Regions from separate parts of the Bacillus capparidis genome, predicted to be linked through region 3. Evidence: riboswitches for the same ligand, from Rfam matches in the RefSeq annotation. Region 3 holds a riboswitch; each other region holds the start of a gene.
The links. A riboswitch is a leader RNA that binds a small molecule or an ion and turns the genes downstream of it on or off. The one in region 3 is predicted to bind thiamine pyrophosphate.

Region 1 (7,679 bases), on a different contig from region 3:
ATCGAACCGGAACGCCGTGATACGTTTCCAGCCATTGCTTTAGCAGCATCCTATTTTCATTCAGAAGAGCAAGTCGCAATAGATGAGGTTGTCGTCGTGCTGCCAGTCGATCCTTATGTAGAGGATGGTTTTTTTGAAGCTGTTAAAGGTTTAGAGAGTGTGTTACGTGATTCAAAGGCAGATTTAGCTTTAATGGGTGTGAATCCTACATATCCGTCTTCAAAATATGGATATATTGTTCCTAAAGAAATAACAGAGCATAATTCCTTTTTTTCAGTCAACCGTTTTACAGAAAAACCAACTGAGAAGGCTGCAGAAGAGTTAATCGAACAAAAAGCACTTTGGAACTGCGGAGTTTTTGCGTTCAAGTTAGGCTTTTTGCTAAATAGTTTAGAAGAAAAGAACCTCCCTCTTCAATACGATACATTGCTTAATAATTATGGATTGCTTCCAAAGATTAGTTTCGATTATGAAATCGTTGAAAAATCAGAGCATATTGTTGTTCTTCCTTATGATGGGTACTGGAAAGACCTTGGCACTTGGAATACATTAACCGATGAAATGGCAACGAATCAAATTGGCAATGGTGTTCTTTCAAGTGATTCAGTAAACACTCATCTAGTAAACGAACTTGATATCCCAGTTACAGTGGTCGGTACGACGGATATAGTTGTTGCTGCTAGTCCAGATGGTATATTAGTTGCTGATAAAGCATCAAGCCTTCGTATTAAAGAGTTAATTGGAGAGTTCAATCATCCACCAATGTATGAAGAACGTCTTTGGGGATGGTCAAGGACACTAGATTATGCAAAATATGACAACGGGAAAGAAATGGTAACTAAACGTATATGTATTCATGCTGGTAAAAATTCAACCTATCACTATCATCAGAGTCGTGATGAAGTATGGACAATTGTTAGAGGTGAAGGGGAGCTTGCTTTAGACGAAAATATTCACCGCGTGAAATCAGGAGATATTATTCATCTTCCTGCAGGTAAGAAGCATGGGCTGCGAGCGATTACTGAACTTGAATTTGTAGAGGTACAGACGGGAGAGGGAATAAGCGATGTTGATACTATCCGTCAATATTTTACTTGGGAAGAAATCCTGACTCATTTTCAAACATCGAAATCGAAAGTTATTGTATAATGAAGAGAATTGTGTAATATTAATCCGAAGATGGCTACGGGCATATCGCCCGTAGTATTACATTTATTCGAAAGTTTCTTGAGGGAAAATAAGTGGTCATGATACCAAGCCGATAAATTAGAACCTAGGGCTTCATTTCACTCTTTTTCTATCGAGATTGGTTAGTAGTTAGGAGCGCTTGGTTCTGAGATTTTTCAAAAAGGTGTGCATTACTTAAATAAAATTTCCTCTTAATTTTTAATTTCGGGAATTTCCCTTCTTTATTACCGCCAATAACTAGGCGTACCTTTTGCATTTTGCTGGAAGCAAAGAACCAAGATTCAGTACTTCTTATTCAACAATCATTGACTTCCTATATTCTTTTTACCCGGTCGTTCTTCTAAACAAAACATTTTATTCCAATCGTTTATCATCTATAATAGATGAGCAGAAACAAAACAATTTAACAATTTAAACAGACAAGATATCTCTAGATAAAAATCAGACAGTGAAAAACATCGAATTCATCATTATAGAAGGGCGTTAAGTCTAATTTTCATCTGATAGGGACTAAATTTGCGATTTAAGATCATAAATTAAAGTATTCATAATAAGGTTATGGCATTACAAATAATAATTAGGAGAATTGAATATATGGTAACATTCGAAACGTTTAAGAAGTTGGCATCCTTTGCTGATAACAAGGGTTGTAAGGTTATATTTGATGAGAACAAGAAGATTAGTTTTAATTCATCTAAAATGACCATAACCGTACCCCAGTCTATAACATTGGAAAATGCGTATGCGCTTGCCCATGAAATCGGTCATTTGATTGATCACTTGAACAATGAATTAGATCATGATAAATGGTTAAATGACATGTCTTATCGTATTACAGCTGAAATGAGTGCTTGGGTTCATGCCTATAAACTACTCAGTCATTTAGATATTTCATTAGACAATTATCATACACATGTTAACTCGAAGCTCTCGAGTTATTTCAAATATCATAATGTGGTGCAGCCAGTTTAATAATGATTTTTATTTAAAAATAGAGCCATTAAAATCATACTTATATAAGGTCGATAATTACTGCAAATTTATCTAATTTCAGATAAAAGATAATCGATTCTTTGTTAATATGGATATTAAATGAACGATTTAAGAGGCTAATCCAAGACGTAGTTATCACGAAAGATTTGTGGAAGTTCCATTCCCTCATGGAGAGTGGATCTTCTAAGCAAATGATTTTCATTTCGGATATGTAGTGATTTTCCCGTTGAGATGTTGATGGTATTTGAAAGGATTCTATAGGTGATTATGATCTCATCGGTCTCAATACCCGTTCAATTCCTTCTGTAATTGTACTCCATTTTTCCACTCCTCTTGCGATACTTAACTGTCCAGTTTTTGTGTTAGCAGCATGAGCTTCATACCTATTTCCTACACTATAAATTAGAATATCGAGGTCTCTTTCTTTCACAATGATTCGTTCCATTCTTATCATTGCATTCACCTCACCTTCTATTTACCACTTCAACAAATAGGTAAAAAGTCCTTTAAATTAGGAAATTTTATTTTATGTTTCTAATAGAAAGTGCTAAGAATGGTTTGTTACCTTATGATTTTGTACGGTCTTATTTTGATCTATTTATCTAAGAATCTAACAACCTTCAATTTTTTCCTATTCTAGGTTATTTCACCAATAGACTGATATACTTATCTTACTAAACCAAAAGGAGATGCACATATGAAAGTAGGGATACTAGGAACAGGCTTTGGCTCTTATCACGCCGACATTTATCGTAAAACGGAAAACGTCGATTCAGTTATCATTTTCGGGAGAAACGAAGAGAAACTTAAAAAACTTGAACAAGATTTGCAAATAACAGCTACCAACAATATTGATAACATTATGACGAACAAAGAAATCGATTTAATCGATGTCTGCCTTCCAAGCACCTTACATAAAAAGTATGTCATTGATGCTTTGAAAAATGGAAAGAATGTTTATTGTGAGACACCTGTTGCGTTAACCCTTGAGGATGCCATCGCGATGAAGCAGGCAGCTGACAAATATGGGAGAAAAGTTTTTGTTGATCAATTTATTAAATTCGAACAACCCTATCAATATATTTATTCGCTTGCCCAGCAAAATACATATGGGAAGTTAAAGGCTTTGCACTTGAAAAGAAAGACTCCTCCGTTATGGGGCGATTTAGGGCTGAACCACATCACAACCAATTTCATGATTCATGAGATTGATTTTGTCACTTGGCTAATAGGCAGTCCAAAGCAGATGACAGCTGCCGGTCTCAATGGGAAAGCAGGAACGTCACACGTTGATGCACTTTTCCATTATGATGATACAGTTGTTGAGGTCCAATGCTCTTCTATGATGCCAGGTTACCATCCGTTCACTGTTGCTTATGAAGCCGTTTTTGAAGATGCAACGGTAGAGTACGTGGAGAATGGACATAAGGATAGAAGTGAAATGTCTCTAAAGCTATTTACGAACGACGGTCAGGAAGAAGTCAAAGTAGAGAATAGTGATTGTTATGCAGAAGCCATTAAGCACGTACTGGAGTGCTGCGAGAAAGATATTCCGACAAGCTTGAGTATTGATGATGCGATTCCTTCATTAGAGATAGCCATAGAGATAAAAGAGATGCTGATAAGTACAAATACCTAATTGCAGTAAGATCATAAAATGGAAAACCGTACAATTGACATTTCCTAAAAAAGTGATAAGGTAGTGCTTATACAAGTGAATCAGTGAATTATCCGCTAGGGGGACCTTTTTAGAAGGTTGAGATTAAAGTAGGACTTTAAGACCCTTGGAACCTGATCTGGTTTATACCAGCGTAGGGAAGTGGAGTTGCGGGATCTATATGTCTATCATTATTTTCCAATACAACCACTTTCTTATTGCTGGTAAGAAAGTGGTTTTTTTATTTATCTAAGAAAAAAAGGAGATGTACCATCATGCAAAAAGGATTAAAGCTGACTGATATTTTAGTTACAATTATTATCGCTTTTATTTTCGGGATAGTTTATAAATTATGGGGACCTGTTTACAGCTTGGTTTCAACGGTCGGGCTTCATGTTGATCAGCTGCTTTATGGGATGTGGTTTATTGCAGCAACTGTTGCTTTTTTAATTATTCGTAAACCGGGTGTTGCTGTATTAGCGGAGGTTGCTGCGGCACATGGAGAATTTATTTTTGGCGGCCAGTGGGGAGTAGCTACACTTATATTCGGTTTGGGTCAAGGTCTGGCGGCTGAACTAATTTTCGCTGCTTTCCGTTATAAAAGGTATGATCTTTTCACTGTTTCTTTGGCAGCTGTGTTATCAGCGATAGCTTCACTTGTGATCGACTATTATTACGGGTATATCGGCGACCTGGCGCCTTGGAATTTGCTGCTTTATGTTGGGTTTAGAGTCGCTGGTTCGATTATCATTGCCGGAATCTTTGCTTATCTAATTGTCCAAGCGCTGGAGAAGACAGGCGTTACCAACCTTGTTCGCCCGGCTTCAAGTAAAGATTATCGAGCGTTGGATTAATTGTGAGGTGGGTGTTATGACATCCTTGACGAATGTAAAGGACTTGCGGTTGAAATTTCCGGGGGCGGAATCCTTGTTATTCAAGGATTTTTCCCTTTCTTTTCGTAAAGGAGAAAAAGTATTGCTGTTGGGTCCATCTGGTTCAGGAAAATCCACGCTTTTGCAAGTATTGACGGGACTCATCCCGAATTCTGTGGAAGTACCAATGAAAGCAAAGGAAGTGACGGTTCCTGATTCTTGGGGCTTTTTGTTTCAGGATCCTGATACACAATTTTGTATGCCCTATGTCGATGAAGAGCTCGCCTTTGTTCTTGAGAACCTGCAAATACCCCGGGAACAGATGCAACGCTTGATGAAGCATTATTTGCAACAAGTCGGACTTCACTTTGACAATCTTCATACGAATATTCAAACCTTGTCAGGCGGTATGAAACAGCGATTGGCGATTGCCTCAGTGCTGGCGCTTGAGCCGGATGTCTTATTCCTAGATGAACCGACTGCTATGCTCGATCCAGAAGGGACGAAAGAGGTTTGGCAAACGATCAAAGAGGTTGGCGAGGAGAAAACGGTCATCATTGTCGAGCATAAAATTGAAGAAATTGTTAATTTCGTCGATCGCGTGATTCTGCTTAGTGATCAGGGAACGATCATCGCAGACGGCTCCAAAGAAGAAGTGTTTGCAGAATTCAAGGACGTACTGATTGAACAAGGAATATGGTACCCGAACGTATGGAACGATTATATCGAATCTCGCCGGAAACTTGCGCCGAAGCAAAGCATCAATCAAGAAAAAACGGCCATTTCTCTTTCCGCGTTTGCAGGATTTCGAGGGAAAGAGAAAAAAATAGATGTAGGGCAAGCGAATGTCTATCTGGGGGAATGGATCGCCGTCCTTGGAAAAAATGGAGCGGGGAAAAGCACGCTCTTGCACGCTCTCATGGATTTGATTAAAACAAAGGGCTCCTACACCATATTTGACCGGGATCATAAAAAAATCAAAACATTGACCGATGACGTGACCTTTGTGTTTCAAAACCCTGAATTTCAATTCGTCACCAATTCCGTCTATGAGGAAGTCGCCTATACACTTCGATTAGAAAAATGGAGTGAGGAAAGGATTTCTGCCCGAGTGGACGAGCTGCTTGAGAGTTTTCGTCTAAAGGATCACAAGCAAAACCATCCGTATCAATTATCAATGGGACAAAAGCGGAGATTATCGGTTGCTGCCGCGATTGTCAAAGAACAGCCGATCCTACTGTTGGATGAACCGACATTTGGCCAGGATGCGAAAAACACGTTTGCTATCCTCGAGCAGCTTGAAGCACTCCGGGAGAGCGGCACAACGATCGTGATGGTGACGCATGATATGAACATCGTTGAGCATTTTGCGTCCAGGGCTTGGTTGATCGAAAATGGAAAGCTGATAGAGGACGATTTAACGGCCGAAAAAATAGAAAGTGCTCGTTAGGAGAGGACAAGTATGCCATTTGATTTTGCATTTAAAGAAACGTGGCTGCATAAAGTAAATCCCAGCTTAAAATTTGGCAGTATGGTGATCCTGTTTGTTTTGATTTTGTTTATTCATGATATCAACGTGATCATCAATGTGATGTTCGGTACCATCTTGCTCTATTTGTTTTTTACAGGCCATCCATGGAAGCGGTTATTGCTAATCGCGGCTCCTTTTCTGCTTATTTTTATCACGTCATCAACGTCGATGATCTTTTTTGGAAAAGGGGAGCATACGTGGTTTCATTGGGGGCTTATTGATATTACGGAAGAAAGTTTTTTTCGCGGATTGCATTTGGGCTTTCGCGGGATTGTTTTTGCCGTAATCGGTGTCGTTTTTTCTTTAACGACAAGGCCTGTATTTTTGTTTTATTCCCTCATGCAGCAAGTCAAAGTAAAACCAAAATACGCTTATAGCTTTATGGCGGCGGTACGCCTATTGCCGATCATGCTGGAGGAGCTGCAAACGCTGCGTTATGCCTTAAAGGTGCGCGGAGTTGGACAGCAAAAAGGGGTTTTAAGCTTTTTTCATAAGCTGAAATCTTACTCCATTCCGCTGCTGTCCCAAAGCATACGCCGCGCTCACCGGATTGCCGTAGCCATGGAAGCGAAGCGCTTTTCGAATACGACGAAACGGACTTATTATTATCAGATCGGATATTCGCGGGTTGATCTATGGTTTGTGATCTATTTTATCATCATTATTTCGTTATCTTATTTTATTGCTGTGTATTTTCCTTACTTCGGGGTACGTGATGTTCGGTTTACCGTTTAAGTTGCTCGAGTCAAATAAAATAGCAGGAAACCCGTTCTATTTAGAATCGGGTTTTTTTAACATATAGCAATTGCTGTTCTTTTAACCACTCTATTACACTCGGATTTCCCATTAAAACCATCCTTTCTTATAAAAAATTGAAACATTTTTCCGTTGATGTTTACACAAGATATATGTATAATACAAATCGTAATATTTACGATTTGTAGAAAAGGAGTGTCATAATGAAGATTTCATTTGCAAAGGGGTTAAGCATATTAACTATTATTTCACTACTAATATTGGTAGGCTGTCAGAATTCAGGTTCATCCGAAGGCAAGTCTAATGAAACTAAACCATCCTCATCAGTTGCAGAAGACTCTTCTGAAACGCAAGAGCAAACATCTGAAAGTCACACACATGAAAGTGAACACGATCACGACCATGAGCACGATCATAGTCATGCCCACGATGAAGAAACAGAAAAAATTTATGAAGGCTATTTTGAAGATAGTCAAGTAAAGGATCGTTCACTCTCTGATTGGGAAGGAGACTGGCAATCTGTATATCCATATCTACAAGATGGTACTCTTGACGAAGTATTTTCTTATAAAGCAGAACATGAAGGTGACAAGACAGCTGAAGAATATAAGGAGTATTATAATAAAGGGTATAAAACAGATGTTGAGCGTATCTTGATTCAACAGGATACTGTAACGTTCTT
Region 2 (7,679 bases), on a different contig from region 3:
TAATTATTGTCGATTCTTTAATGAATGAGCCTCTGCAAAAGGCAATTACAGAAGATAAGGCGCCCGCAATGAAATATTTAATCAATAATGGAAGGTATTATCCGAAAGTGGTGAGCAGCTACCCTACGATGTCTGTCACAATCGACAGCACCCTTTTAACCGGAACATATTCTGATCAACATAAGGTACCTGCACTTGTTTGGTATGATGAAAAAGAAAAGCGTTTCATCAGCTATGGAAGCGACAAAAAAGAAATTCTTAAATTAGGTCCGAAGCAAGTGCTGCAAAACAGTTTGTCTCAGTTAAATGAAAAGCAATTGAGCGATCAAGTGAAAACGATTCATGAAGAATTGGATGAGAATGGTCTCCAGTCTGCTTCAATTAATGCCCTCATATTTCGCGGCAATCGATCACATAAGCTGCAGGTACCGAGGCTGATGCAGTTTTTCCGATTCTTGAAGAAAGATGCTCCAATTAAAGGAGCTACCTATTTTTCATACGGGCTTCTTTCAAAAATAAATCCAGAGAATACACATACTCATTTGTGGAACGGCTTCGGGTTTAATGACAAATTTGCGACAGAAGAAATGAAATATTTAATTGAAAAAGACAGAGTCCCTTCCTTTTCACTCGTGTATTTTTCAGATAATGATAAAAAGGTCCACAAAAAAGGAGTGAATGAAACAAAAGGAATTGAAGAGGCTGATAAAAAGCTGCAAAGCCTATTCAATTCCTACGGATCGTGGGAGGAAGCATTAAAAGATAACATATGGATGGTAATGGGGGACAGCGGCCAGACACATATTAAAGGCGAGAAAGAAGCAGCGTTGATCGATTTAAGAAAGCTGTTGAATGGCTACAAGATATACAGGATTAACAAGCCAATCCAGAAGGATGACCAAATCGTCCTTGGATTAAATGAACGAATGTCTTTTATCTACACTCTTGATAATACAATCAAACACGAGTCGCTAGCTCGGCAGCTTCAATCCGATGATCGCATCGATACCATCGCTTGGAGAGAAGGGAATACGGTGAACGTAATATCCGGAACACGGGAAGAAGAACTTTCCTTCCGGTCAAACGGAAAGTATACTGACACTTTTGGACAAAGCTGGGACATTGAAGGAGATCCTCAAGCGTTAGATCTTTCTATAAACAAGGATGGCTTAATTTCTTACGGAGATTACCCCGACGCTCTTGCCAGGCTTTATAGTTCGTTTTATTCACACACAGGAAGCTATATTATCGCAAACACAAAGCCCGGCTATGAATTTATTGGAGAAGGATCACCGACACATGTTGGTGGAGCGAGCCACGGTTCATTGCATGAAGAGGACAGTTTTTTTCCGATCATTGTATCGGGAACGGATCTCGAACCGGAACACTTGCGAATGGTTGATGTAAAGGAATGGATCATGCGCATGCTAAAGGGGTAGCTAGTCACATGGGAAAGAAAGGGAAAGATATTGTTGGACATCAAAGTAATGACGTTTAATATCCATCACGGAAAAGGCATGGATAAGAAAGTCGATTTAAATAGAATTGCAAAAATAATTTCTGGAAGCAAAGCGGATGTCATCGGAGTCAATGAAGTCGATGTGAATTTTTCCAAGCGCAGCAATCATGCCGACCAGATCAGGCATATTGCCGAGTTTCTTAACTTTAATTACGTATACAGCCCTTCTATCGAAAGGACGTGCAAAAAAACTGGATTGCTTCAACAGTTCGGGAATGGACTGCTCTCACGGTATCCGATCCTAGCGGAAAACCATCACTTCTTTAATGTGAGAAAAGGGCTGTCAGAAGGAAGGTCGCTGCTTAAAGCAACAGTCGAAATAAACAATCGCTTGATAAATTTTTATGTCACACATCTTAGCTTGAACACGTACCTTCATAAAAAACAAACCGAGTTTATTGTGAAAAAAACAAAAGAAAGCAAACATCCGGTCATTATCCTGGGGGATTGGAATATGAGTCCTCATACCAAGCGGTGGAAACGGATGACATCGGAATACACCGATGCTTGGGCCGCGTCGGGAAAAAGTATGGGGTATACGTTTCCTTCAGCGAGGCCAAGAAAACGATTGGATTATATCTTTGTCGGAAACCAGCTACAGGTCGTAGATGCCGCTGTTGTTTGGAACAATCCGGAAGCTTCGGATCATTTGCCGATAGTTACGACCTTAGCTTTTAATTAATCGTATACATGGAATCTTGTCTCATCGAGCGGCATGCTGCTTGGAACGGATATCGTCGTTTGTTCAGGGTACCGAAAGGCAGTAAGCTTGTTCCCAAATACACAGCCAGTATCGATATTAATCGTCCGACCGAATATTCTTGGTTCCTTTACGGGAGTATGTCCGTAGACAATCCATGGCTTTCCCTGATATTGCTTTGCCCAGTCTTTTCTTACGGGTCTGCCATCAGGAAGAGTTTCTCCAGTCACATCGCCATACAGGACAAATCCCTTTAGTTTTTTTGATTTGTTCTGCCCGATGAGTTTTTCCTTTATTCCCGCATGGGCAACGATCAGTTTTCCCTCGTCCAATTCAAGATATAACGGGGCGGATTCATAGAGGGAGATAAAAGCTTGTTTTATTTGATCCTGCTTTTTTTCGGAGCTTTTCTCGAGTTCCGCTACTGTAGTTTCTAAGCCGTGCTTTATCTTTACAGGGTTTCCGTGAAAGTATCGGTACAGCTTATCGCAATGATTGCCAGGTACGTAATAGGCGCGATCCTCTTTTACGGCTTTTGCTACCCATTCGATTACTTTTAGAGAATGGGGGCCGCGGTCTGTCAGATCGCCTAAAAAAACCGGTTTTCTGTTTTCAGGATGGTACGGGGCACCTGAAGCGGGTTGTTCATAACCCAAATTTCCCAGCAGTTCGATTAATTCATCGTAGCATCCGTGAACATCTCCTATTACGTCATAACTCATGTGAAAATCCCTCCCTGTTTTCTTTACTACTATTTTACCCGAGAATTTATGAAAAATTTGAGCGTTATTTCTTTTCAATCGAATTGAACCCTGTTAAAATGTGTTTTTCTAAGGAAAGTCAACGATAATAATATTGTAGGCTTTCAAGTCCAATTAAAGGAGGGGAACCATGGAGCATCATTCTCTTACATCACTCGTTATAGTGATTGTCATCGCATTTATAACACCTATTCTTATGAATCGTTTAAAATTAACGATCTTGCCTGTGGTTGTGGCAGAAATCTTAATGGGTCTTATCATAGGAAAAAGCGGACTGAATCTTGTCATGGAAAATGACATGTGGCTGGAAACGTTGTCTACCCTGGGATTTATATTCCTAATGTTTCTGAGCGGATTAGAAATTGATTTTTCTTCTTTCAGAAATGGGAAGAATAAAAAGAAACAGGATGGACAAAGTGAACCGAACACGTTTACTGTTTCTTCCATCGTTTTCTTAGGGATTTTTGCCTTATCCCTTCTTCTATCCTATCTATTTGTCTGGATGGGCTTTATCAATCAAGCGTTTTTAATGACGATCATTATCTCTACGATTTCACTTGGAGTCGTCGTGCCGACATTAAAAGAAGAACGAATCATGAACTCAAGTTTTGGCCAAATCATTTTATTAGTTGCCGTTATTGCGGATCTTGTTACTATGGTTCTGCTTGCCATTTTTGCGTCCGTTTATGAAGAAGGCAATAGCAACATGTGGCTGCTTCTTATATTGTTTGCTGCCGGTGTCATTCTTTACTTTTTTGGAAGAGGATTTAAAAATCGCAGGTTTGTTGAAACGATGTCTAAAGGTACGATACAAATTGGAACGAGAGCAGTATTTACGCTGATTATCGTCCTGGTTGCCTTGTCAGAAACAGTTGGTGCGGAAAACATTTTGGGTGCTTTTTTAGCAGGCGTCTTAGTTTCCCTATTATCCCCGAATAAAGAAATGGTTGAACAACTCGACTCGTTCGGCTATGGATTTTTGATTCCGATCTTCTTTGTTATGGTCGGGGCGAAACTAGATCTTTGGTCGCTTTTTCAAAATCCGAAAATACTAGCTCTTATCCCGCTGTTATTTATTGCATTATTAATCAGCAAGCTGCTTCCTGTCATGCTTTTAAAGAAATGGTTTGGAACGAGGCAGGCGCTTGCTGCAGGGTTTCTTTTAACATCAACCTTGTCGCTGGTGATTGCAGCAGCAACGATCGGAGAACGGCTAGGGCTGATTGACAGCCAAATGTCAGGCGCGCTAATATTAGTCGCCGTCATTACGAGTATCATCACACCAATTGGGTTTAAGAAACTTTATATAAAAAAATCCGCAAAAGAGCAGAAACGAAAGATTGCTTTTATCGGTGCCACTCAAATGACATTGCCGGTTACGCTGGAACTAAATCCTGATCGGTATGAAGTTCGAGTGTATCATGTGTACCCGGAAAATGCGGAAGAGAAAATTTCTGACTCTGTTTTCGATATTCACCGCTTACCCGACTACAAGGAATCGACACTTCGAGATCATTCTATATATGAAGCAGATATCATAGTTGTTGCTACAGGAGATGAAAGTCTCAATAGCCAAATTGCTTCTTTTGCAAAGGAAAATGGTGTAAATCGTGTCATTGCCAGCACCGGCTTTCTTTCTGAGGTAAATGAACTAACTGACAAAGGCATTGAACCCTTTTCTATTCCATTATCCGGGCAAATGCTGTTAAAGGCGTATATTGAAGCGCCTGAAATTTTGAATGTGCTAAGCGGTAAGGATGCATCCTTGGCTCAAATTAATATGAAGAATAAATCTTATGATGGAGTGATGCTGAGGAACTTTCCGTTTAAAGGCGATCTCGTTTTTGTAAGAATTTTTCGAGGGTCTGACAGCATCATTCCGCACGGAGACACTGTATTAAAAACAAATGACAGGCTGATTATTTCCGGCTCGCGAAATTATATAAATGATTTAAGGAGCCAATTAGAAGTCTATTAGTACAAAAACTGTTTAATTTGTGATAAGATATAGGTAAAACTTATAGTTAAACCACTAGGGGAGTCCTTGTTTAAGGGCTGAGATGAAAGTGAGACTTTCGGACCCTTATGTACCTGAACAGGTTCAGACCTGCGTAGGGAAGTGGCGAGGCATTTGCCATCTACTTTATCTATGCAAATACCAAACCACTTTTCTTCGGAAAAGTGGTTTTTCTATTTTTAGGGGGAAAACGAATGAAATTTTCGGAACATTGCAGAAAGAACGCCGCAGAGTGGTGGGAGGGCAGCTTCATCCACCCATTTGTAACAGGGATTGGTGAAGGGACGCTGCCTCTAGATAAGTTTAAATATTACGTTCTCCAAGATTCCTACTATTTAACTCATTTTGCCAAGGTCCAATCATTGGCGGCGGCCTATGCTGACAGCCTGTATGTCACGAGCCGGATGGCTGACCATGCAAAAGGAACCTACGAAGCTGAACTTGCCCTTCATCGGAAATTTACTGAGCTATTAAAGATCAGCGATGAAGAATTGGACGCTTTTCAGCCGTCACCAACGGCTTACTCCTATACCTCTCACATGTACCGTTCTTCAATGGGAGGGAATTTCGGCGAGATTTTAGCAGCCCTGCTGCCTTGTTACTGGCTCTATTATGATGTCGGTGAGCATCTGAAGGAATGTACGCCTGATAATCCAATCTATCAAGAATGGATTGCAACCTATGGCGGAGATTGGTTCAAATCACTTGTTGAAGAACAAATTGAGCGCTTTGACGAGTGGGCCGAGAAAAGCACAGAAGAAGTGAGACAGCGAATGAAGCAAAACTTTGTAACGTCATGCTACTATGAATACAAATTTTGGGATATGGCGAATAAAAAAGAAAATTGGTCCGTTACTGAGTCTAAAGAGGTGGAACAGGGTGCAGATTCACTTAATTACCGATGACCGCCATACGATAGACCAATTGATTCAAAAGGTATCCGATTTGCAAGATTCGATCGATTACTTACACATTCGCGAAAAAACGAAGAGTGCAAAAGATGTGGCGAACTTAGTGAAACAGCTGATAAATTCCGGATTTGACAGAAGTCAGCTGGTTATCAACGACCGGGTTGATGCGGCTGTGCTCGCTGGAGTCAATCAAGTACAGCTTCCATCACATAGCTTTGATGTGAAGGAAGTAAAAGCTAAATTCCCCTATTTAACTGCCGGCGTTTCAGTCCATTCTGTTGAAGAAGCAATTCAAGCCGAAAAAGACGGCGCCGATTATTGCCTGTTCGGTCATATCTATCCGACAGGGAGCAAATCCTTTGCACCAGGCAGAGGAACAGAAGCATTGCAGGAGGTTGTAAACGCCGTAGCTATTCCAGTCATCAGCATCGGCGGAATAACGGGAGAAAAAATCGCTGAGCTAAAAAAAATAAAACCGGCAGGAATTGCGGTGATGTCCGCTATACTTTCAGCTGATCATCCGCGACGAGCAGCAGAGTCATTTGTACAACTGCTAAAGGAGGAACAGTAATGGCAACGCATTACGATGCAGCGATTATCGGAGGGGGCATTATCGGCTTATCTACTGCCTATCATCTTGCGAAAAAAAACGTCAAGGTTGCCCTGTTTGAAAGCGGAAAAGTTGGAAAAAAAGCATCTCAGGCTGCCGCCGGAATGCTTGGTGCCCATGCAGAGCTGGAAAAGCCAGGTGTATTCTTTGATTTCGCAAGAGCCAGCCAGAGCAGGTACCCGACTTTGGCAGAGGAAGTAAAGGAAATCAGCGGAATTGATATGAACCTGAAGACTGGAGGAATCTTAAAGCTAGCTTACTCCAAGGAAGATATAGAAAGTGGAAATCAAATGAATAGACTCGATTCTGTCGTTTGGAAAAGCAAGGAAGAGGCACTTGCCATGGAGCCTTCTATCAGCGAAAGTATTCTCGGTGCGAGCTTTATCGAAGATGATATTCAAGTAGAGCCAACGAAAGTTTGCAAGGCTTTCGCAAAATCAGCAAGGCTTCTTGGGGCAGATATTTATGAATATACGCCAATTACCGCGATTGATACGGATTCTGCAGCTATTACAATAAAATCGCAAAATGAAACATTTTCAGCGGATCAATTGATCGTTGCCTCCGGAGTTTGGAGCGGGCATTTCTTTCAGCAGCTCGGACTTGAGAAAAAGCTGTATCCTGTCAAAGGAGAATGCCTTTCAGTTTGGAATGAGGATATTGCGCTTGAAAGAACGCTCTATCATGAACATTGCTACATCGTACCGCGAAAAAACGGGCGGCTTGTTATCGGAGCGACGATGAAGCCTGGCGATTGGGATGAAGAGCCAACCTTAGGAGGAATTGGAGCCGTCATGAAAAAAGCTGCCTCCATGCTTCCAGCTGTCACACGGATGAAAATAGACACCTTTTGGGCAGGACTGAGACCCGAGACAGAGGACAGTACACCATATATCGGAAAGCATCCGAATGACAATCGAATCCTATTTGCAGCAGGGCATTACAGAAACGGAATTTTGCTTGCACCGGCAACGGGGAGCATGATTTCTGACCTCGTTCTCGGCAAGAAGGTGAATCAAGAGTGGGAAGATGCCTTTGCGATTAAGGACAAGGAGAGACAGGTCATATGATGATTCAATTAAACGGACGAAAAATAACAGTTGACAATGGCATTACAACGGTTCAGAAGCTTTTAGAAGCCTATCAATTAGATAACCGAAT
Region 3 (7,679 bases):
AAACCAACCGACAGTTCGACAATCATAAGAAGAACTACAAGAAAAAAGTTTTTCACAAGCTTCATCTTAAACCACCCTATTTGCTTTAACTTAATAATAACACAAATTCCCATTCGTTATTTATAAATCTTACTCCCGCCTTCGACGAATTCCTTCGCCTTTTCCTTGAGGCCTTCGTCAATCGCTTCCTGTGTATCAAGATCATTTTCCTTCGCGTAATCTCTAATATCCTGGGAAATCCTCATGCTGCAGAATTTAGGTCCGCACATGGAACAGAAATGAGCCGTTTTCGCCCCTTCTGCCGGCAAGGTTTCGTCATGATATTCTATTGCCCTCTCCGGATCAAGAGATAAGTTAAACTGATCTCTCCAGCGGAACTCAAATCTCGCTTTCGAAATTGCATCATCTCTGATTTGCGCACCTGGATGTCCCTTTGCCAAGTCCGCGGCATGGGCTGCGATTTTATACGTGATGACTCCCTCTCTTACATCGTCTCTGTTAGGAAGGCCTAAATGCTCCTTAGGCGTCACGTAACAAAGCATCGCCGTTCCATACCAGCCGATCATCGCTGCTCCAATTGCTGACGTAATATGGTCATAGCCCGGCGCAATATCTGTTGTCAATGGCCCAAGAGTATAAAACGGGGCTTCCTTACAAATTTCCATTTGTTTATCCATATTTTCTTTGATTTTATGCATCGGCACGTGTCCCGGCCCCTCAATCATCACTTGGACATCGTGTTTCCAGGCGATTTGCGTCAATTCCCCAAGGGTTTCGAGTTCAGCAAATTGGGCTTCGTCATTTGCATCGGCAATCGATCCCGGCCGCAAGCCGTCTCCTAAAGAGAACGCAATATCGTATCTCTTCATGATCTCACAAATCTCTTCAAAATGGGTATAGAGGAAGCTTTCTTGATGATGAGCCAAGCACCACTGAGCCATAATCGCCCCTCCCCTGGAAACGATTCCGGTCACCCTTTTAGCCGTGAGCTGAATGTATCGAAGGAGAACTCCGGCATGAATTGTGAAATAATCAACACCTTGTTCAGCTTGTTCAATCAGTGTGTCTCGGTATACTTCCCACGTTAAGTCTTCGGCTACCCCGTTTACTTTTTCAAGAGCTTGATAAATCGGAACCGTTCCAACCGGTACCGGGCAATTACGAATAATCCATTCCCGGGTCGTGTGAATGTCCTTCCCTGTCGAAAGATCCATCATCGTATCTGATCCCCAGCGTATCGCCCACGTCATTTTCTCAACCTCTTCCTCTATGGAAGAAGTCACCGCTGAATTCCCAATATTCGCATTAATTTTTACGTGGAAATTTCTCCCGATAATCATCGGCTCACTTTCCGGATGGTTAATGTTTGATGGGATAATCGCGCGTCCTGCTGCCACTTCATCCCTGACAAATTCCGGTGTCATATTTTCACGAATGGCGATGAATTCCATTTCGGGAGTAATGATCCCTTTTCTTGCATAATGGAGCTGAGTCACATTTTTTCCTTGTTTGGCACGAAGCGGCTTTCTGATTAAGCCCGGATGGTCCGCTTCATTGCTCACTGTACGATATCCATTATCCTCCGGTTTAACCTTACGTCCTTCATATTCTTCAACATCATCTCGTTCACTAATCCAATTCGAACGAAGCGGCTTTAAACCTTCCTGAATGTTGATGTGTTGATTTTTATCAGTATATGGTCCGCTCGTATCATAGACTCGTACCGGTGCATTTGCTTGTTCCCCAAACGATCCGGTGGTACGGCTTAATTCAATCTCTCTCATTGGGACTTGAATGTCTTGTCTTGAGCCTTCCACATACACCTTCTTGCTCCCTGAAAAGCTTGACATAATTGAAATGTTTGTTTGCTGTACAGATTCTTTCTTCACTTTCCTTCCTCCTTTTTATTATGTTGAAGGACAGGATCCAGAATAGCACCAACACGAAAAAACCAGATCCAAATGAAAGGACCTAGTTTAAAGTCAGTAAAAAAGAAGTAGATTATTGGATACAATAATCTTCATAATCCCTTACTTCCCCACGCTGGTACGAACCAGATCAGGTCCAAAGGGTTAAGAAGCATTCAGCGCTCCTCTCTCAGCCCGCAACTTTGGGCACCCCTAGTAAACTATTAATTTCTTCAACATGGTATCACGTTTAAGCAAAGAAGAAAAGGGTACTTTTTCACCATTTGGAATGTTTTTGCACAATTTTTTGAAAAACAGGGAGGGAAAAAATGATTTACTCTCGTTAAAAAAACAACCTAAACAGCATCGGAATAGTCTATTTATCCCCTAATTATTAGTAATTAATAAGGTTGTTATTAGGGGAAACTAAAAAAACAAGTGGGAGGAATCATGATAAAAAGGTTTGTGATTGTGTTAGTTGTTACTTTTACGGCAAGTATGTGTTTTAACTGTGAGGCAGAAACTGTTTATACTCCTCCTATGAATTCAAGAGAAGAATTGTATCAAGATATTTTTGTTTCATTGCTTAGTGTTGAAATTGATAAAGCCGTAAACGAATACTACAAAAAGGTTTTAAACTACTCACCTATGGTTTACCCATATCAAGTGTATATAGAGAAAGCAGAACGAATAGGCGAATATCGACGATTTGAATTTACAGTAATAATAAAAGTGACTCCAGTTGTAGGACCACATATTCAAGTTGGACTAGACAGACTAACATTATATATCAATGGGAGTGGACGAGTTAACCTTAAAAAGTATGAACATTTAAGGGACTATGAATTGCCTGAACACTGGCAGCACATATTAATACACTAAGAGGAGAAAACCTCCTCTTTTCCCACATAGAGATGCACGCCGGGCAATTACTAGCAGAGAGCAAGAAAAGAGAAGGAGCACTTTTCTCCAATTTTCTTATTCAAAAATGCATCAAGATAAATTTTCAAATAATATCTAAAGGCATCTTTTTTCTCGGTTCTGGGAAAGCCTCATCAATACGATTCAAATCTTCTTGAGTCAGTTCAACCGAAACCGCTTCTGCATTTTGATAAACGTGCTGCTCTTGCACCGCTTTTGGAATGGCAATCACATGATTGGATCGTATAGTCCAAGCAAGGGCTATTTGAAGTGGCGAAACATTATATTTTTCAGCAATCTTATTTACATTATCATCACTGAGCAATTGTTTTCGTAATGATCCTCCTTGGGCGAGAGGGCTATACGCCATAATCGGTATTTTATGATCTTTATGCCAAGGCAGTAAATCAAAATCAATTCCTCTCGAGCCCAGGTGGTATAAGACTTGGTTCGTGGCACAATTCCTTCCGCCCTTTGTATTCCAGAGTTCTTCCATATCAGCCGTGTCGAAATTGGAGACTCCCCATCGTAATATCTTTCCTTCTTTTTTCAATCGTTCCATCCCTTCAATGGTTTCTTCTAATGGAACACTGCCTCTCCAATGTAATAGGTATAAATCCAAATGGTCAGTGCCAAGGCGATTCAAGCTATTTTCGCATGCAGCTGAAATATTTCCTAATCCTGATTTTTGCGGATATACCTTTGAAACGAGAAAAACATCGTCGCGATTTTCTTTAATAGCTTCGCCAACGACTCGTTCAGAATTTCCCTGGCCGTACATTTCAGCAGTATCGATCAGCTTCATGCCTAAATCAAGCCCGAGCTTCAGTGCCTTAATTTCTTCTTGTTTCTTTTTAGGGTCTTCTCCCATATACCATGTCCCTTGCCCAATAGCGGGAAGGCAAGTTCCGTCCGGCAAAGTAACGTTCCGGTTTTCTAGCTTGTTTCGTAATGCTATTTTTTTATCGTTACCCATCTCGAATCAGTCCTTTCTGAGGGTGAAGCAAAAAGCCAACGATTAACCGTTGGCTTTTGCTTTTAGACTATACTTGTTGTTTTGTCGGAGGAGCCATAAATTCAGGACCTACATGCTCGTCAATTGTGGTATCTAAAATTTTGTCAATTGTCGCTTGATCTTCCTCTGTCAGCTTCCATCCGACGATTTCACTTACTGCCTCAACTTGATCAGGACGGCGCGCTCCCCAGAGAGCAATGCCTGTACCCGGCTGGTCTAAAATCCAGCGTACAGCTAAATGAATAACGGACTTTCCGTAGTTTTCTTTAGCTAATTTATCTAATTGATCAACTGCATTTAAATATTGTCTGAAACGAGGGTTCTGGAACTTCGGATCCGAGTTTCGTAAATCATCACCATCAAATTTGTGACCAGGGGTCATCTTTCCAGATAATAGCCCACGGCACAGGCTTCCATATAAAATTGTGGTGATATTATTCTTTTCTGTATACGGGAGAATATCCTTCTCAATATCACGTTCAAAAAGATTATACGGCGGCTGGGCTGTATGCAAAGGAGCTGTTTGACGGAACGTCTCCATTTGATCCGGAGAAAAGTTGCTGACTCCAATGGCACGTATTTTCCCTGCATCATAGAGCTCTTTCATCGCCTCAGCGGTTTCTTCAATCGGCACTGTCGGATCCGGCCAATGGATCTGATAAACATCAATATAGTCCGTTTGAAGCCGTTTTAACGAATCGTCTACTTCCTTCATAATTCGTTCTTTGGAGGCATCTCTGAATGGTTCATCGTTTTTCCAATTCAGTGCGGCTTTTGTTGCGATAAGAATATTATCCCGGTTTCCATATTGCTTCACAGCTTTTCCGACGATCTCTTCAGATGTTCCGAATCCATAGACTGGTGCTGTGTCTATGAAATTAATATCGCGATCCAGGGCAGCATGAATGGTCTTAATCGAATCCTCTTCATTCGTTCCACCCCACATCCATCCGCCAATCGCCCAAGTGCCCAGGCCAATGCGTGAAGCTTTCATGTCTGTGTTTGCTATTTGAGTGAATTCCATGTCTATGCACTCCTTTAAGTAACGTATTTCAGTAAACAAGTTATCATTTACGAATAGATATCGCAAAAATTTTGTTTGCCTCTTATTAAAGTACCCATACTATATATTCTGATTCTTTTATTTACTTCTTTCTTCTTGCCACCACAAGGCTTCCTCAGGATCTTTTAAAATCTCCTTTACTTCTTGCTTCTCTTCAACTGCAGGAGGTGAACCTCTTAGAGATTTGCCGGAAGTGTCTTTAACAAAGTATGTCACTACCAAAATCCCGATAAGGGAAGCAGCAACTAAATAATAAGCAGGAATAAAATTGTTCATCGTTAGATTAATCAGCCATGCCACAACCAGCGGGGTCGTCCCGCCAAACAATGAAGTCGAAAAATTATACGTAATCGATAATGATCCGTATCTTACATCAGTAAAAAATAGTGATGGCAATAACGACGGCATTGTTCCTTGAAAACAAGCTAAAAAAACAGCTAATATCATGACTCCAATAAAGACAAACCAATTATTACCGGTCCCGATTAATAAAAACGATGGAATCGATAATAGAACCAAACCGATCAGCCCGCCTTGGATAATTCGTTTATTGCCAATGCGATCACTGAAATAACCCATCATTAAGACAATTGGTATCATGAGAAACATGACTATCAGTATCAAAAGCAATCCTCTTGTTTCCCCGTAACCAAGTACGGCGCTTAAATGAGAAGGCATATATGACAATACCATGTAATTTACAATGTTATAGGAGAAAACAACTATCATACCTATCAACATTGATTTCCAATGATCGACGAAAATTTGTTTTAAAGATACTCGTTTTTTTTCATCCGTTTTTACTTTTTCCATTGCTTCAAATGCAGGTGTTTCTTCTAAATGGTTTCGCAAGTAAAGGCCGATGATTCCTATTGGCCCCGCGATTAAAAACGGTATTCTCCATCCCCATTCAACCATTTGCTCTTGTCCTAAAAGATAAGTGAGCAATGTGACAATACCGGCACCGGCAATATAACCAACTAAAGTGCCTACCTCTAAAAAACTGGCCATAACTCCTCGCTTTTTATCAGGAGTTGATTCAGCTATAAACGTCATTGCACCAGAATACTCTCCGCCCGTCGAAAATCCCTGAACCAGTCTGGCGATTAATAATAATATAGAAGCCGTCGTCCCAATGGCTGCATAGCTTGGTATCAATCCGATACTTAAAGTAGCCAGTGCCATTAGCACTAATGTAATGGCCAAAATTCTTTTACGGCCTAATCGATCCCCTAACATTCCAAAAAACACTCCGCCGATCGGACGGACCAGGAAGGCAACAGCAAAGGTTGCAAATGTGTATACTAATTGCACGGTACCGTTCATTTCCGGGAAAAATACTTTTCCTAACGTCACAGCCAAATAGGAATAAATTCCGAAATCAAACCATTCCATGGCATTGCCGATGCTTGTTGCCATAACAGCTTTTTTCGTGGCCTTCGTGTCAACAATGGTAATATCATCTTTATGTATTGCCCGATGTGAGTTCATAAAATCCACTTGTTTTTTACTGCTGCTTATTTCATCCAAATTAAATTTCCTCCTTGCTTGTACGCGAACACTCTCCTAACTTCGTTGTATTCTTCCGTATTAGTTGACAAATATCTTCTAATCGAATTTTATTTACTATGCTCTAATCACTACCCCATACTCTGACAAAACAAACTACATATAGAACAGATTTTCATAGAAATTTTATATTAATTCTTCGGAACCCATTTTATATTCTAAATAGAAAAACCCCAACACGAATATTGAGGTTTTAATTCTGCATATACATATGATCGAAAAAGAATGCTTTCTACTGATCTCCGCCAATATCCCACTTGTGATAATCTATGCTGGCATCCAACAAATTTACTCCACCGTATGTAACATCCTTCGAAATGGCTGTAAAATTATAATCTGAATAAAGGGTGAAGACCGGTAAATCCTTATTCCAAATTTCCTGAAGCTCATTATAAATGGCTTTTCTTTTCTCCGGATCTGCTTCTGACTTCCCTTTTTCTAAGAGCTCATCTACCTTAGGATTGTTATACTTCATCAGATTCCAAGTCGCGGTACTTGCATAGATAGCAGATACATCAGGATCTATAGAAATCGCATTCCCCAATAAATATAAATCAAAATCGCCTTGCCTTGCCTTTTGCAAAGAGGTTGGGAAATCGTAAGTCGTTACCTCTACTTTCAAGCCAATGTCTTTTAAATTTTGCGTCAGAATATCTGCTGATTGTTCACGGACCTTATTTCCAGTTGGTACAACAAGTTTTATCGGTTTCGCTACATCCCAACCTGAATTGTTCAGTAATTGCTTCGCCTTTTCAGGATCATATGTATACTGCTTTAATTCCTTATTCAAATATGGACTTAGCGAAGTATACGGTCCATCTATAATTTCACCCGTCCCTTTTAATAGATCATCCACGATAGACTGGCGATTGATCGCATATGCAATTGCTTGTCGAACCTTGGCTTCTTTTATGCTATCTGTATTAAACACCATCATCTGAAAACCAATTGTTGGTTGAATATCAGTGGTAATGTGATCAAAGCCTTCAACCGTTTGATAGTCTTGTACCGGAATTTTTCCCAAGGCAGCATTCATATCAATTTCACCAGTTTGCAGCTGGGATACGACATTTGCACCCACCATGATTTTAATAAACATTCGATCCAGCTTCGGCTTTCCTAAGTAATAGTCAGGATTTTGTTCAAATTCCGCGTACTGATCCTTTTTATATTGTACAAACTTAAACGGACCGCTCGTAACATT
Region 4 (7,679 bases), on a different contig from region 3:
TGATTTTGACGAAAAAACTATTGATTGTTACAGGTGACGCCGTAGAAGCTTTGGAAGTGTTTTATCCTTACTACCGTTGTTTGGAAGAAGGCTATGACGTGACAATTGCTTCACCAAAAAAGAAAAAACTCCAAACCGTCGTACATGACTTTTTGGATTGGGATACCTTCACGGAGAAACCAGGTTATTTACTTGAATCCCATGCTTCGTTTGACGAGATTAATCCGGCGGAATATGACGGATTGATTATTCCTGGAGGACGTGCACCGGAATACATACGTATGTATGATTCTCTCTTGAGTATTGTGAAGCACTTCTTTGCAGAAAATAAACCGGTTGGAGCAATATGCCACGCAAGCTTAATTTTCACAAGCCTGCAAGAGGAATTAAAAGGCCGGGAGCTAACAGCGTATATCGCATGCAGACCTGAGGTGGAAGCGATTGGAGCGAAATACATTGAAGAAAAGAATCACGTGGAAGGCAATTTAGTTTCTGGTCACGATTGGTCCAACCTTCCAGAGTTTATGCGAGAGTTCTTTAAACTTTTGAATAAATAATAGATAATGCTTAGCCCTTCTCGAGGAGAGAGGGGCTTAAATACTTCAATTAATTTTCGAATTCAATTTCTCGAGAATCTCCTCAATTTGCTTGCTATGCCGAACTTCGTGGTGGCCGATAAAACCAATCCACTGGGCAACGGTCAACTCTTTAAATACGGCGTGCGGCAAGACCTTGGTTAAATCCTTTTCGCTAATAGAAGAAATAATGATTGTTAATTGTTCCCTTGCCTGATCGAGCTCGTTTTTGCATTGTTCAAGAGTGATCGATTTTCGATCAGGCATTAGCTTTTCTGGAGCTTTCCGTGGGTGTGACCTGTCCTCTACAATTTCGATAGGCTGCTTCTTTACCTCTTTGATCTCAGCTTCTTTCATTCGATGTTTCAGAAAGGCTGAGGACATTTGATCTGTTTTGTTTAGGTGATCAAGGACCTCCTGGATACTCCATTCCTCCGCAGATGGGCGTTTGTTCAGGGTCTCATCTGACAGATTGTGAATCAGCAATCGCGTTTTTTGTCTTGCTTCGTGAATGATATTCATTTTATTTTCTCCCTCCCTAAAATAGATTACCATGGGTCAAGATCATACAGCCAGCATGAACCTAATAAGCAATAAAGGAACCCTTATCGATTTTTTTGCAAAGGTTCGCTATTCTTAAAAGAAAAGAGAAAGAAGGATGCTTATGCTGGAGTCGAAAATGCTTCCGTATCTTGCGTTATTTATTGGTGTTCTTACCGTTTCTGCTTCTGCCATTTTTGTGAAACTTGTTTCAGCTCCAGCTGAAATTACCGCATTTTATCGGCTATTGATTTCCACTGCCATCGTGTTTCCGTGGTTCTGGAGGAAAAGAAAGGCCTTATACCAATTTGCGAAAAGCGATTGGATATATTCGATGTTAGCCGGAGTTTTTCTTGCTTTTCATTTTATCCTCTGGTTTGAATCGCTTGAATACACCTCGGTAGCGAGCTCGGTTGTTCTGGTAACCCTGCAGCCCTTATTTGCGTTTGTTGGAACCTATTTCTTTTTTAAAGAAAAAGTGACATTCGGAGGCCTTGCAAGTGCGGGTTTTGCTATTGTGGGCAGCGCCATCATAAGCTGGGGAGATTTTAAGGTGAGCGGCCTTGCTCTATGGGGAGATATTTTGGCACTAATCGCATGTGCTATGGTAACCGCATATTTGCTTTGCGGCCAGCATCTTCGGAAGAAACAGAGCCTCGCTGTATATACCTTTGTTGTTTACGGCGTATCCACGGCCACGCTTTTTATTTATTGCTTGTTCTCTGGAGAATCGTTTGTGTCTTACCCATCAGAAGACTGGATCTATTTTGTCCTTTTAGCGATTTTCCCCACTCTTCTTGGACATTCGTTATTTAACTGGTCGATCAAATGGATTAGCACCAATATGGTTTCTGTATCAATTCTATTTGAACCAGTAGGAGCCTCAATTTTTGCATATTACGTTTTGAGAGAAATGGTAACTGCTTCTCAGATTGTCGGTGGGAGCATGATTTTAGCCGGCATCTTATTCTTTATTTTTGAAAAAAGAATGCTTCGCCTTTATAAATCCTTTTCCTTAAAAAAGAAAATGGCAAAACATTGAAACCTTTTCATGAGATGATCGTATTACAGGTGCAATGAAAAAAGTGGTCATTTGGGAGTAAGAAAGGATGTGATGCCGTGGAGATTCTTGGAACGCCCATTGCAACGATTTATTTAACGACGTTAATTATTGCAGGAGCCCTCACCCTTCTCTTTCTTTTCTTTGGAGAATTGTTTGAAGGCTTGGGCGAGGCTCTGCCGATTCCGTTTTTCAGCCCCACATTGATATTGGCCTTTATCACCTTTTTTTCAGCAAGTGGCTACATATTCGAAGCCTTGCTGCCAATATCAAGCCTGCTCATTATCTTCATTTCTATTATCTTATCAATTTTTCTCGTCACGTTACTGAATGTTTTTGTTCTCATTCCCTTATCTGCAGCAGAAGAATCAATTGCCTATAGAGAAGAAGACCTTAAGGGAAGGATTGGTAGAGTCATTACTTCCATACCAATTGACGGATATGGCGAGGTGGTGCTTGAAGGAAAAGGCGGGACGATTTCAAAATCTGCGGTAAGCTTTGAAAATCTACCTATTCCTTATGGCACTACAATCCTAGTGATTGAAATTGAAAGCGGGGTATTATCCGTCGTACCTCATGAACCATTTATAAAATAATTCGAGAGGGAGGAAAAGTCATGTTATCAACACCGATATGGATTGTCATAGGAATTGTATTTTTTATTCTGATCGCACTTATCAGCGTATTTGTTTCGAAATATCGCACGGCAGGTCCGGATGAAGCTTTAATCGTTACAGGGAGCTATTTGGGGAGGAAAAATGTCCATGTGGATGAGGGAGGCAACAAAATAAAAATTGTTCGCGGAGGAGGTACGTTCGTTCTTCCTGTTTTCCAACAATCCGAGCCGTTAAGTCTCTTATCCAGCAAGCTTGATGTGTCTACACCGGAAGTATATACCGAACAGGGTGTGCCGGTGATGGCTGACGGTACAGCAATCATAAAAATTGGCGGAAGCATTAACGAAATCGCGACGGCGGCTGAACAGTTTCTCGGGAAAACAAAGCAAGACAGGGAAATGGAAGCGAGAGAAGTATTGGAGGGACACCTTCGCTCTATTTTAGGCTCGATGACGGTAGAAGAAATTTATAAAAATCGTGAAAAATTTTCACAAGAGGTTCAACGAGTGGCTTCGCAGGATCTCGCAAAAATGGGTCTGGTCATTGTTTCATTTACGATCAAGGATGTACGTGATAAAAACGGCTACTTGGAGTCACTAGGAAAACCACGGATTGCGCAAGTAAAACGAGATGCGGACATCGCGACAGCAGAAGCAGATAAAGAAACAAGAATTAAGCGGGCGGAAGCCTCAAAAGACGCGAAAAAATCCGAGCTGGAACGAGCGACGGAAATTGCTGAAGCTGAAAAAATCAATCAGATGAAAATGGCTGAATACCGCAGGGAGCAGGATACGGCAAGAGCAAGCGCAGACCAAGCATACGATCTTGAAACTGCCAGGGCGCGACAGCAAGTGACCGAGCAGGAAATGCAAGTGAAAATCATAGAGCGGCAGAAACAAATTGAATTGGAAGAAAAAGAAATTCTTCGCCGAGAAAAGCAGTATGATTCAGAGGTTAAGAAAAAAGCGGATGCCGATCGTTACTCTGTCGAACAATCAGCTGCTGCACACAAAGCACGCCAGTATGCAGAAGCAGATGCTAAGCAGTATAGTACTGAAGCCTTGGCTCGCGCTGAAGCAGAACGAGTGCGTTTGGATGGAATTGCGAAAGCGGAAGCGGAAAAAGCAAAAGGAGAAACGGAAGCAGAAGTTATACGCCTGAAAGGACTTGCAGAAGCTGAAGCAAAAGAAAAAATCGCTGAAGCCTTTGAGAAATACGGCCAAGCTGCTATTCTCGATATGATTATAGGAATGCTGCCTGAATATGCGAAGCAGGTGTCTGCGCCACTTTCCAACATTGATAAAATTACGGTTGTTGATACCGGCGGCAGCGGTGAAAACAGCGGGGCAAACAGAGTGACCGGTTATGCAACCAATTTGATGTCTTCCTTGCAGGAAAGCTTGAAGGCTTCTTCAGGAATTGATGTGAAAGAACTGATCGAAAATTTTTCTGGAAAAGGAAACGTTAGACAAAGCTTGGATGAAATCGGCATCGGTATCAATAAATCCAAAGCGGTCAAGGAAACAATAGAATAAGATGAAGGCAGTCGACGGGCTGCCTTTTTCGCTAAAGTAAAAAGGAGTGATTTATGATGTTCAACATTCGCAAAGCAACAAAAGAGGATGCGGCAGAAATCGCCAAGGTACATGTGGATAGCTGGAGAACGACATATAAAAACATAGTGTCTGATACATATCTTGCGCAATTAAATTATGAAGATAGAGAGAAGATGTAGAGAGATAATTCGTTTGAAAGCGTGTTTGTCGCTGAAGATCAGTCAGGGATTTTCGGGTTTGCCGGGTTCGGTCCCGAGCGGACAAAAAAACACAACTATGATGGTGAGCTATATGCAATCTATTTGTTTAAAGAAAAGCAAAAAATGGGTGCGAGAAAAGCATTAGTAAAAGAGGGTGTCAAATATCTCTTAGAAAACGGGTATCAAAACATGTTGGTCTGGGTGCTGGATGAAAATCCTTCCATTGGATTCTATCTTTCCCTAGAACCAGAAAAAGTAGCAAAAGATAGCTTTACGATCGCTGAGAAAAACCATATTGAAATCGCCTTTGGCTGGAGAGATCTGTCTTTGCTTGAAGCGAAGCTGAGTAAGTAACGAATTATTTAATCGAATTTAAAAAATAGGATGAGAGAATGGCGAAAGCTACACCAAGCGGAATATAAAATATCATTCCTCTGCCATTCACTTTTCCTTCTGCATCGCACACCTTTATTGCCTCGAAATACCCCATCAATAAATTTATTACTGACAGGGAGTAGCACAATAGCATTAAAAAAAACGCATTCATTCTCTCTTTCCCCTCTCTATCATCTCTCTATTATTACATTCAAAGAAATGGCTGAATATGCAAAAAAATTTAGTTTATCGTATCGTTTTGAAGATATTTTTTTGGAGAATCTATCAAAATTGGTTTGCTTGTTTTGAATGGAAATGCCTTGATGGCGGGCTTTAGCTGATTTACAAGCGTCGAGAATCATGGTAAGGTACAATGGTAAATAATATGGGGAGCTAAGTGAACTTGGCTGAGAGGATGCGAAAACGTATCGACCCACAAACCTGATCTGGGTAATGCCAGCGTAGGGATACTCTATAACAAAAGTGAATGACTTTTCTATAGCGATCCTCCTCTCAATTTTCCACTTGCTCTTCTTCACTAGAAGGAGGAGTATATGTCATCGATAAATCTGGCATTTCAAGTATTGCCCAAATCTGGAACAATCCCGGTCTATGAATTAGTCGACAAAGCAATTGAAGTTGTTGCCGCTTCCGGCGTTCCTTATGAAGTCGGTGCGATGGAGACGGTTATGGAAGGTGAAATGGACGAGCTTCTGGAAATCGTCAAAAAGGCTCAAGATGCTTGCATAGCAGCAGGAGCCACTGAGGTCATGACCCATATGAAAATCCATTATCGGCCTGATGGGGGCGTGACAATTCGTGAAAAGGTTGAAAAATACCGCTAGCACGCAATGGGATAGCGTTCGGAATATCGTTTTGCCGGTAAGCTCGGTTTTTTTATTTTTTCTTTTATGGGAATTGTTTGTCCTTATCACGAAGACTGAGGCTTGGATATTGCCCGCTCCGCATCTCGTGATTACAGAATTTTTCACAGGAAATTTTGCATTTTCCGATCATATTTTTCCTACATTATTTGAAGCATTGACAGGGCTCCTTCTTTCCGTCGTCGTGGGGGTTGGGTTTGCAATTATTCTCGATTCTTCCGACGTTTTGTATCGAACATTCAGCCCGCTTCTCGTTGTTTCGCAAACGATTCCGATTATTGCGCTTGCGCCATTATTTATTATTTGGTTTGGTTTTGGTTTTGTACCTAAGCTCCTTATCGTAGCGCTCGTCTGCTTCTTTCCCATAGCTATGAATGTGATTGAGGGCTTGCGTATGGTTGACAAAGACATGCTTGCCATGATGAAGTCTGTCGGTGCGAGCCGTTACCAGCTTCTATTTAAACTGAAGCTTCCGTTTGCGCTTCCGTTTTTCTTTACCGGTCTGAAAATCTCAGGTACATACGCCGTAATGGGAGCCGTTATTTCTGAATGGCTCGGGGCAAGCAAGGGGCTGGGAGTTACTTTAACAAGGGCAACGCAATCCTTTCAAACCGTTCGGGTATTTTTAATCATCGTCATTATCGTGTTATTAAGCCTGACTTTTTACAGCAGCATTCAGCTTGCAGCAAGAGCTTGTATGCCATGGAAACACAAGCAAAAGAAATGAGGTTTTTTGATAAAATGAAACTGCGCAAAACGTATGTATTATTTAGTATTCTCGTATTGCTGCTTTCAGCATGCGGGCAGCAAAATTCTGAGCAAAGAAAAAATGGAGACCTAAAAAAAGTAACCATTATGCTCGATTGGTTTCCTAACACAAATCATACAGGAATCTATGTAGCAAAAGAAAAAGGATATTATAAAGAGAATGGAATAGATTTAGAAATTCTTGAACCCGGAGATGGTATGAGTGTGGAACAAGTGGTTGCCAAAGGAAATGCCGATTTTGGCATTTCGAATCAAGAATCGGTCACTCAGGCAAGATCAACCGATATCCCGATTGTGTCAATCGCTGCCATTATTCAAGAAAACACATCGGCCTTTGCCTCTTTAAAGAAAAGCGGCATCACCTCGGTTAAACAATTTGAAGGCAAACGATATGGGGGATGGGGATCAGAGTCAGAAGAAGCTGTCTTACGAGCAGTCATGAAAAAGCATAATGCAAATTATGAAAAAATCGAAAATGTGACTTTGGGTGCTACAGATTTCTTTAAATCTATTGGAAGAGATGCAGATGTTGAATGGATTTTCTACGGATGGGACGGCATTGAAGCAAAAAGACAGGGGATCGATTTAAATCTTATTTATTTAAAAGACTTAGATCCTGCATTAAATTATTATACACCTGTCATCGCTTCAAGCGAGAAGCTTATTAATTCCGATCCTGAAACTGTCAAAGCCTTTATGGATGCAACAAAAAAAGGCTATAAGGACTCAATCAACAATCCGGAAGAAGCAGCAGATTTGCTTGTAAAACAGGTTCCGGATTTGAACAAAGATCTTGTTCATAAAAGCCAAGACTGGTTGAGCAAGCAGTATCAAGGCAATGCAGATAGATGGGGAATCCAGGATCAAGCGGTATGGGAAAATTACGCCAACTGGATGGTCGAAAATCAATTGCTGGATAAAAAAATTGATACAGGTAAAGCCTTCACGAATCAATTTATTGATAACTAGGAGCAGTTTCTCATGCTTACGATAAAGTCTGTTTCAAAATCATTTGATAATCTAAGCGTTTTAGATACAATCGATCTTCATGTGAAAAAAGAAGAATTTGTAAGTATCATTGGACCTAGCGGCTGCGGGAAAAGC

Region 1: it holds a riboswitch for thiamine pyrophosphate, as region 3 does, so the genes downstream of both, JOC74_RS10030 (ECF transporter S component) here and thiC (phosphomethylpyrimidine synthase ThiC) in region 3, are expected to answer to the same signal.
Region 2: it holds a riboswitch for thiamine pyrophosphate, as region 3 does, so the genes downstream of both, tenA (thiaminase II) here and thiC (phosphomethylpyrimidine synthase ThiC) in region 3, are expected to answer to the same signal.
Region 4: it holds a riboswitch for thiamine pyrophosphate, as region 3 does, so the genes downstream of both, JOC74_RS23180 (MTH1187 family thiamine-binding protein) here and thiC (phosphomethylpyrimidine synthase ThiC) in region 3, are expected to answer to the same signal.

What each region holds. Positions count from the first base shown of each region.
Region 1 is NZ_JAFDST010000002.1:590,676-598,354, reverse strand. Features, by position in the region: gene JOC74_RS10050 (sugar phosphate nucleotidyltransferase) at 1-1,149, shown strand, start outside; gene JOC74_RS10045 (hypothetical protein) at 1,783-2,160, shown strand; gene JOC74_RS10040 (hypothetical protein) at 2,447-2,635, opposite strand; gene JOC74_RS10035 (Gfo/Idh/MocA family protein) at 2,879-3,820, shown strand; TPP riboswitch at 3,908-4,016, shown strand; gene JOC74_RS10030 (ECF transporter S component) at 4,114-4,692, shown strand; gene JOC74_RS10025 (ABC transporter ATP-binding protein) at 4,709-6,160, shown strand; gene JOC74_RS10020 (energy-coupling factor transporter transmembrane component T family protein) at 6,173-6,976, shown strand; gene JOC74_RS10015 (metal-binding protein ZinT) at 7,201-7,679, shown strand, end outside.
Region 2 is NZ_JAFDST010000001.1:142,996-150,674, forward strand. Features, by position in the region: gene JOC74_RS00720 (alkaline phosphatase family protein) at 1-1,439, shown strand, start outside; gene JOC74_RS00725 (endonuclease/exonuclease/phosphatase family protein) at 1,473-2,201, shown strand; gene prpE (bis(5'-nucleosyl)-tetraphosphatase PrpE) at 2,198-2,941, opposite strand; gene JOC74_RS00735 (monovalent cation:proton antiporter family protein) at 3,111-4,958, shown strand; TPP riboswitch at 5,005-5,115, shown strand; gene tenA (thiaminase II) at 5,192-5,902, shown strand; gene tenI (thiazole tautomerase TenI) at 5,877-6,479, shown strand; gene thiO (glycine oxidase ThiO) at 6,479-7,588, shown strand; gene thiS (sulfur carrier protein ThiS) at 7,585-7,679, shown strand, end outside.
Region 3 is NZ_JAFDST010000006.1:53,483-61,161, reverse strand. Features, by position in the region: gene thiC (phosphomethylpyrimidine synthase ThiC) at 117-1,889, opposite strand; TPP riboswitch at 2,019-2,132, opposite strand; gene JOC74_RS19600 (DUF3888 domain-containing protein) at 2,358-2,789, shown strand; gene JOC74_RS19595 (aldo/keto reductase) at 2,914-3,804, opposite strand; gene JOC74_RS19590 (aldo/keto reductase) at 3,872-4,867, opposite strand; gene JOC74_RS19585 (MFS transporter) at 4,985-6,397, opposite strand; gene JOC74_RS19580 (ABC transporter substrate-binding protein) at 6,708-7,679, opposite strand, start outside.
Region 4 is NZ_JAFDST010000012.1:5,236-12,914, reverse strand. Features, by position in the region: gene JOC74_RS23215 (DJ-1/PfpI family protein) at 6-557, shown strand; gene JOC74_RS23210 (DinB family protein) at 603-1,097, opposite strand; gene JOC74_RS23205 (DMT family transporter) at 1,240-2,157, shown strand; gene JOC74_RS23200 (NfeD family protein) at 2,235-2,771, shown strand; gene floT (flotillin lipid rafts scaffold protein FloT) at 2,792-4,327, shown strand; gene JOC74_RS24225 (hypothetical protein) at 4,384-4,527, shown strand; gene JOC74_RS23190 (GNAT family N-acetyltransferase) at 4,549-4,902, shown strand; gene JOC74_RS23185 (hypothetical protein) at 4,907-5,095, opposite strand; TPP riboswitch at 5,300-5,408, shown strand; gene JOC74_RS23180 (MTH1187 family thiamine-binding protein) at 5,478-5,768, shown strand; gene JOC74_RS23175 (ABC transporter permease) at 5,743-6,534, shown strand; gene JOC74_RS23170 (ABC transporter substrate-binding protein) at 6,549-7,544, shown strand; gene JOC74_RS23165 (ABC transporter ATP-binding protein) at 7,557-7,679, shown strand, end outside.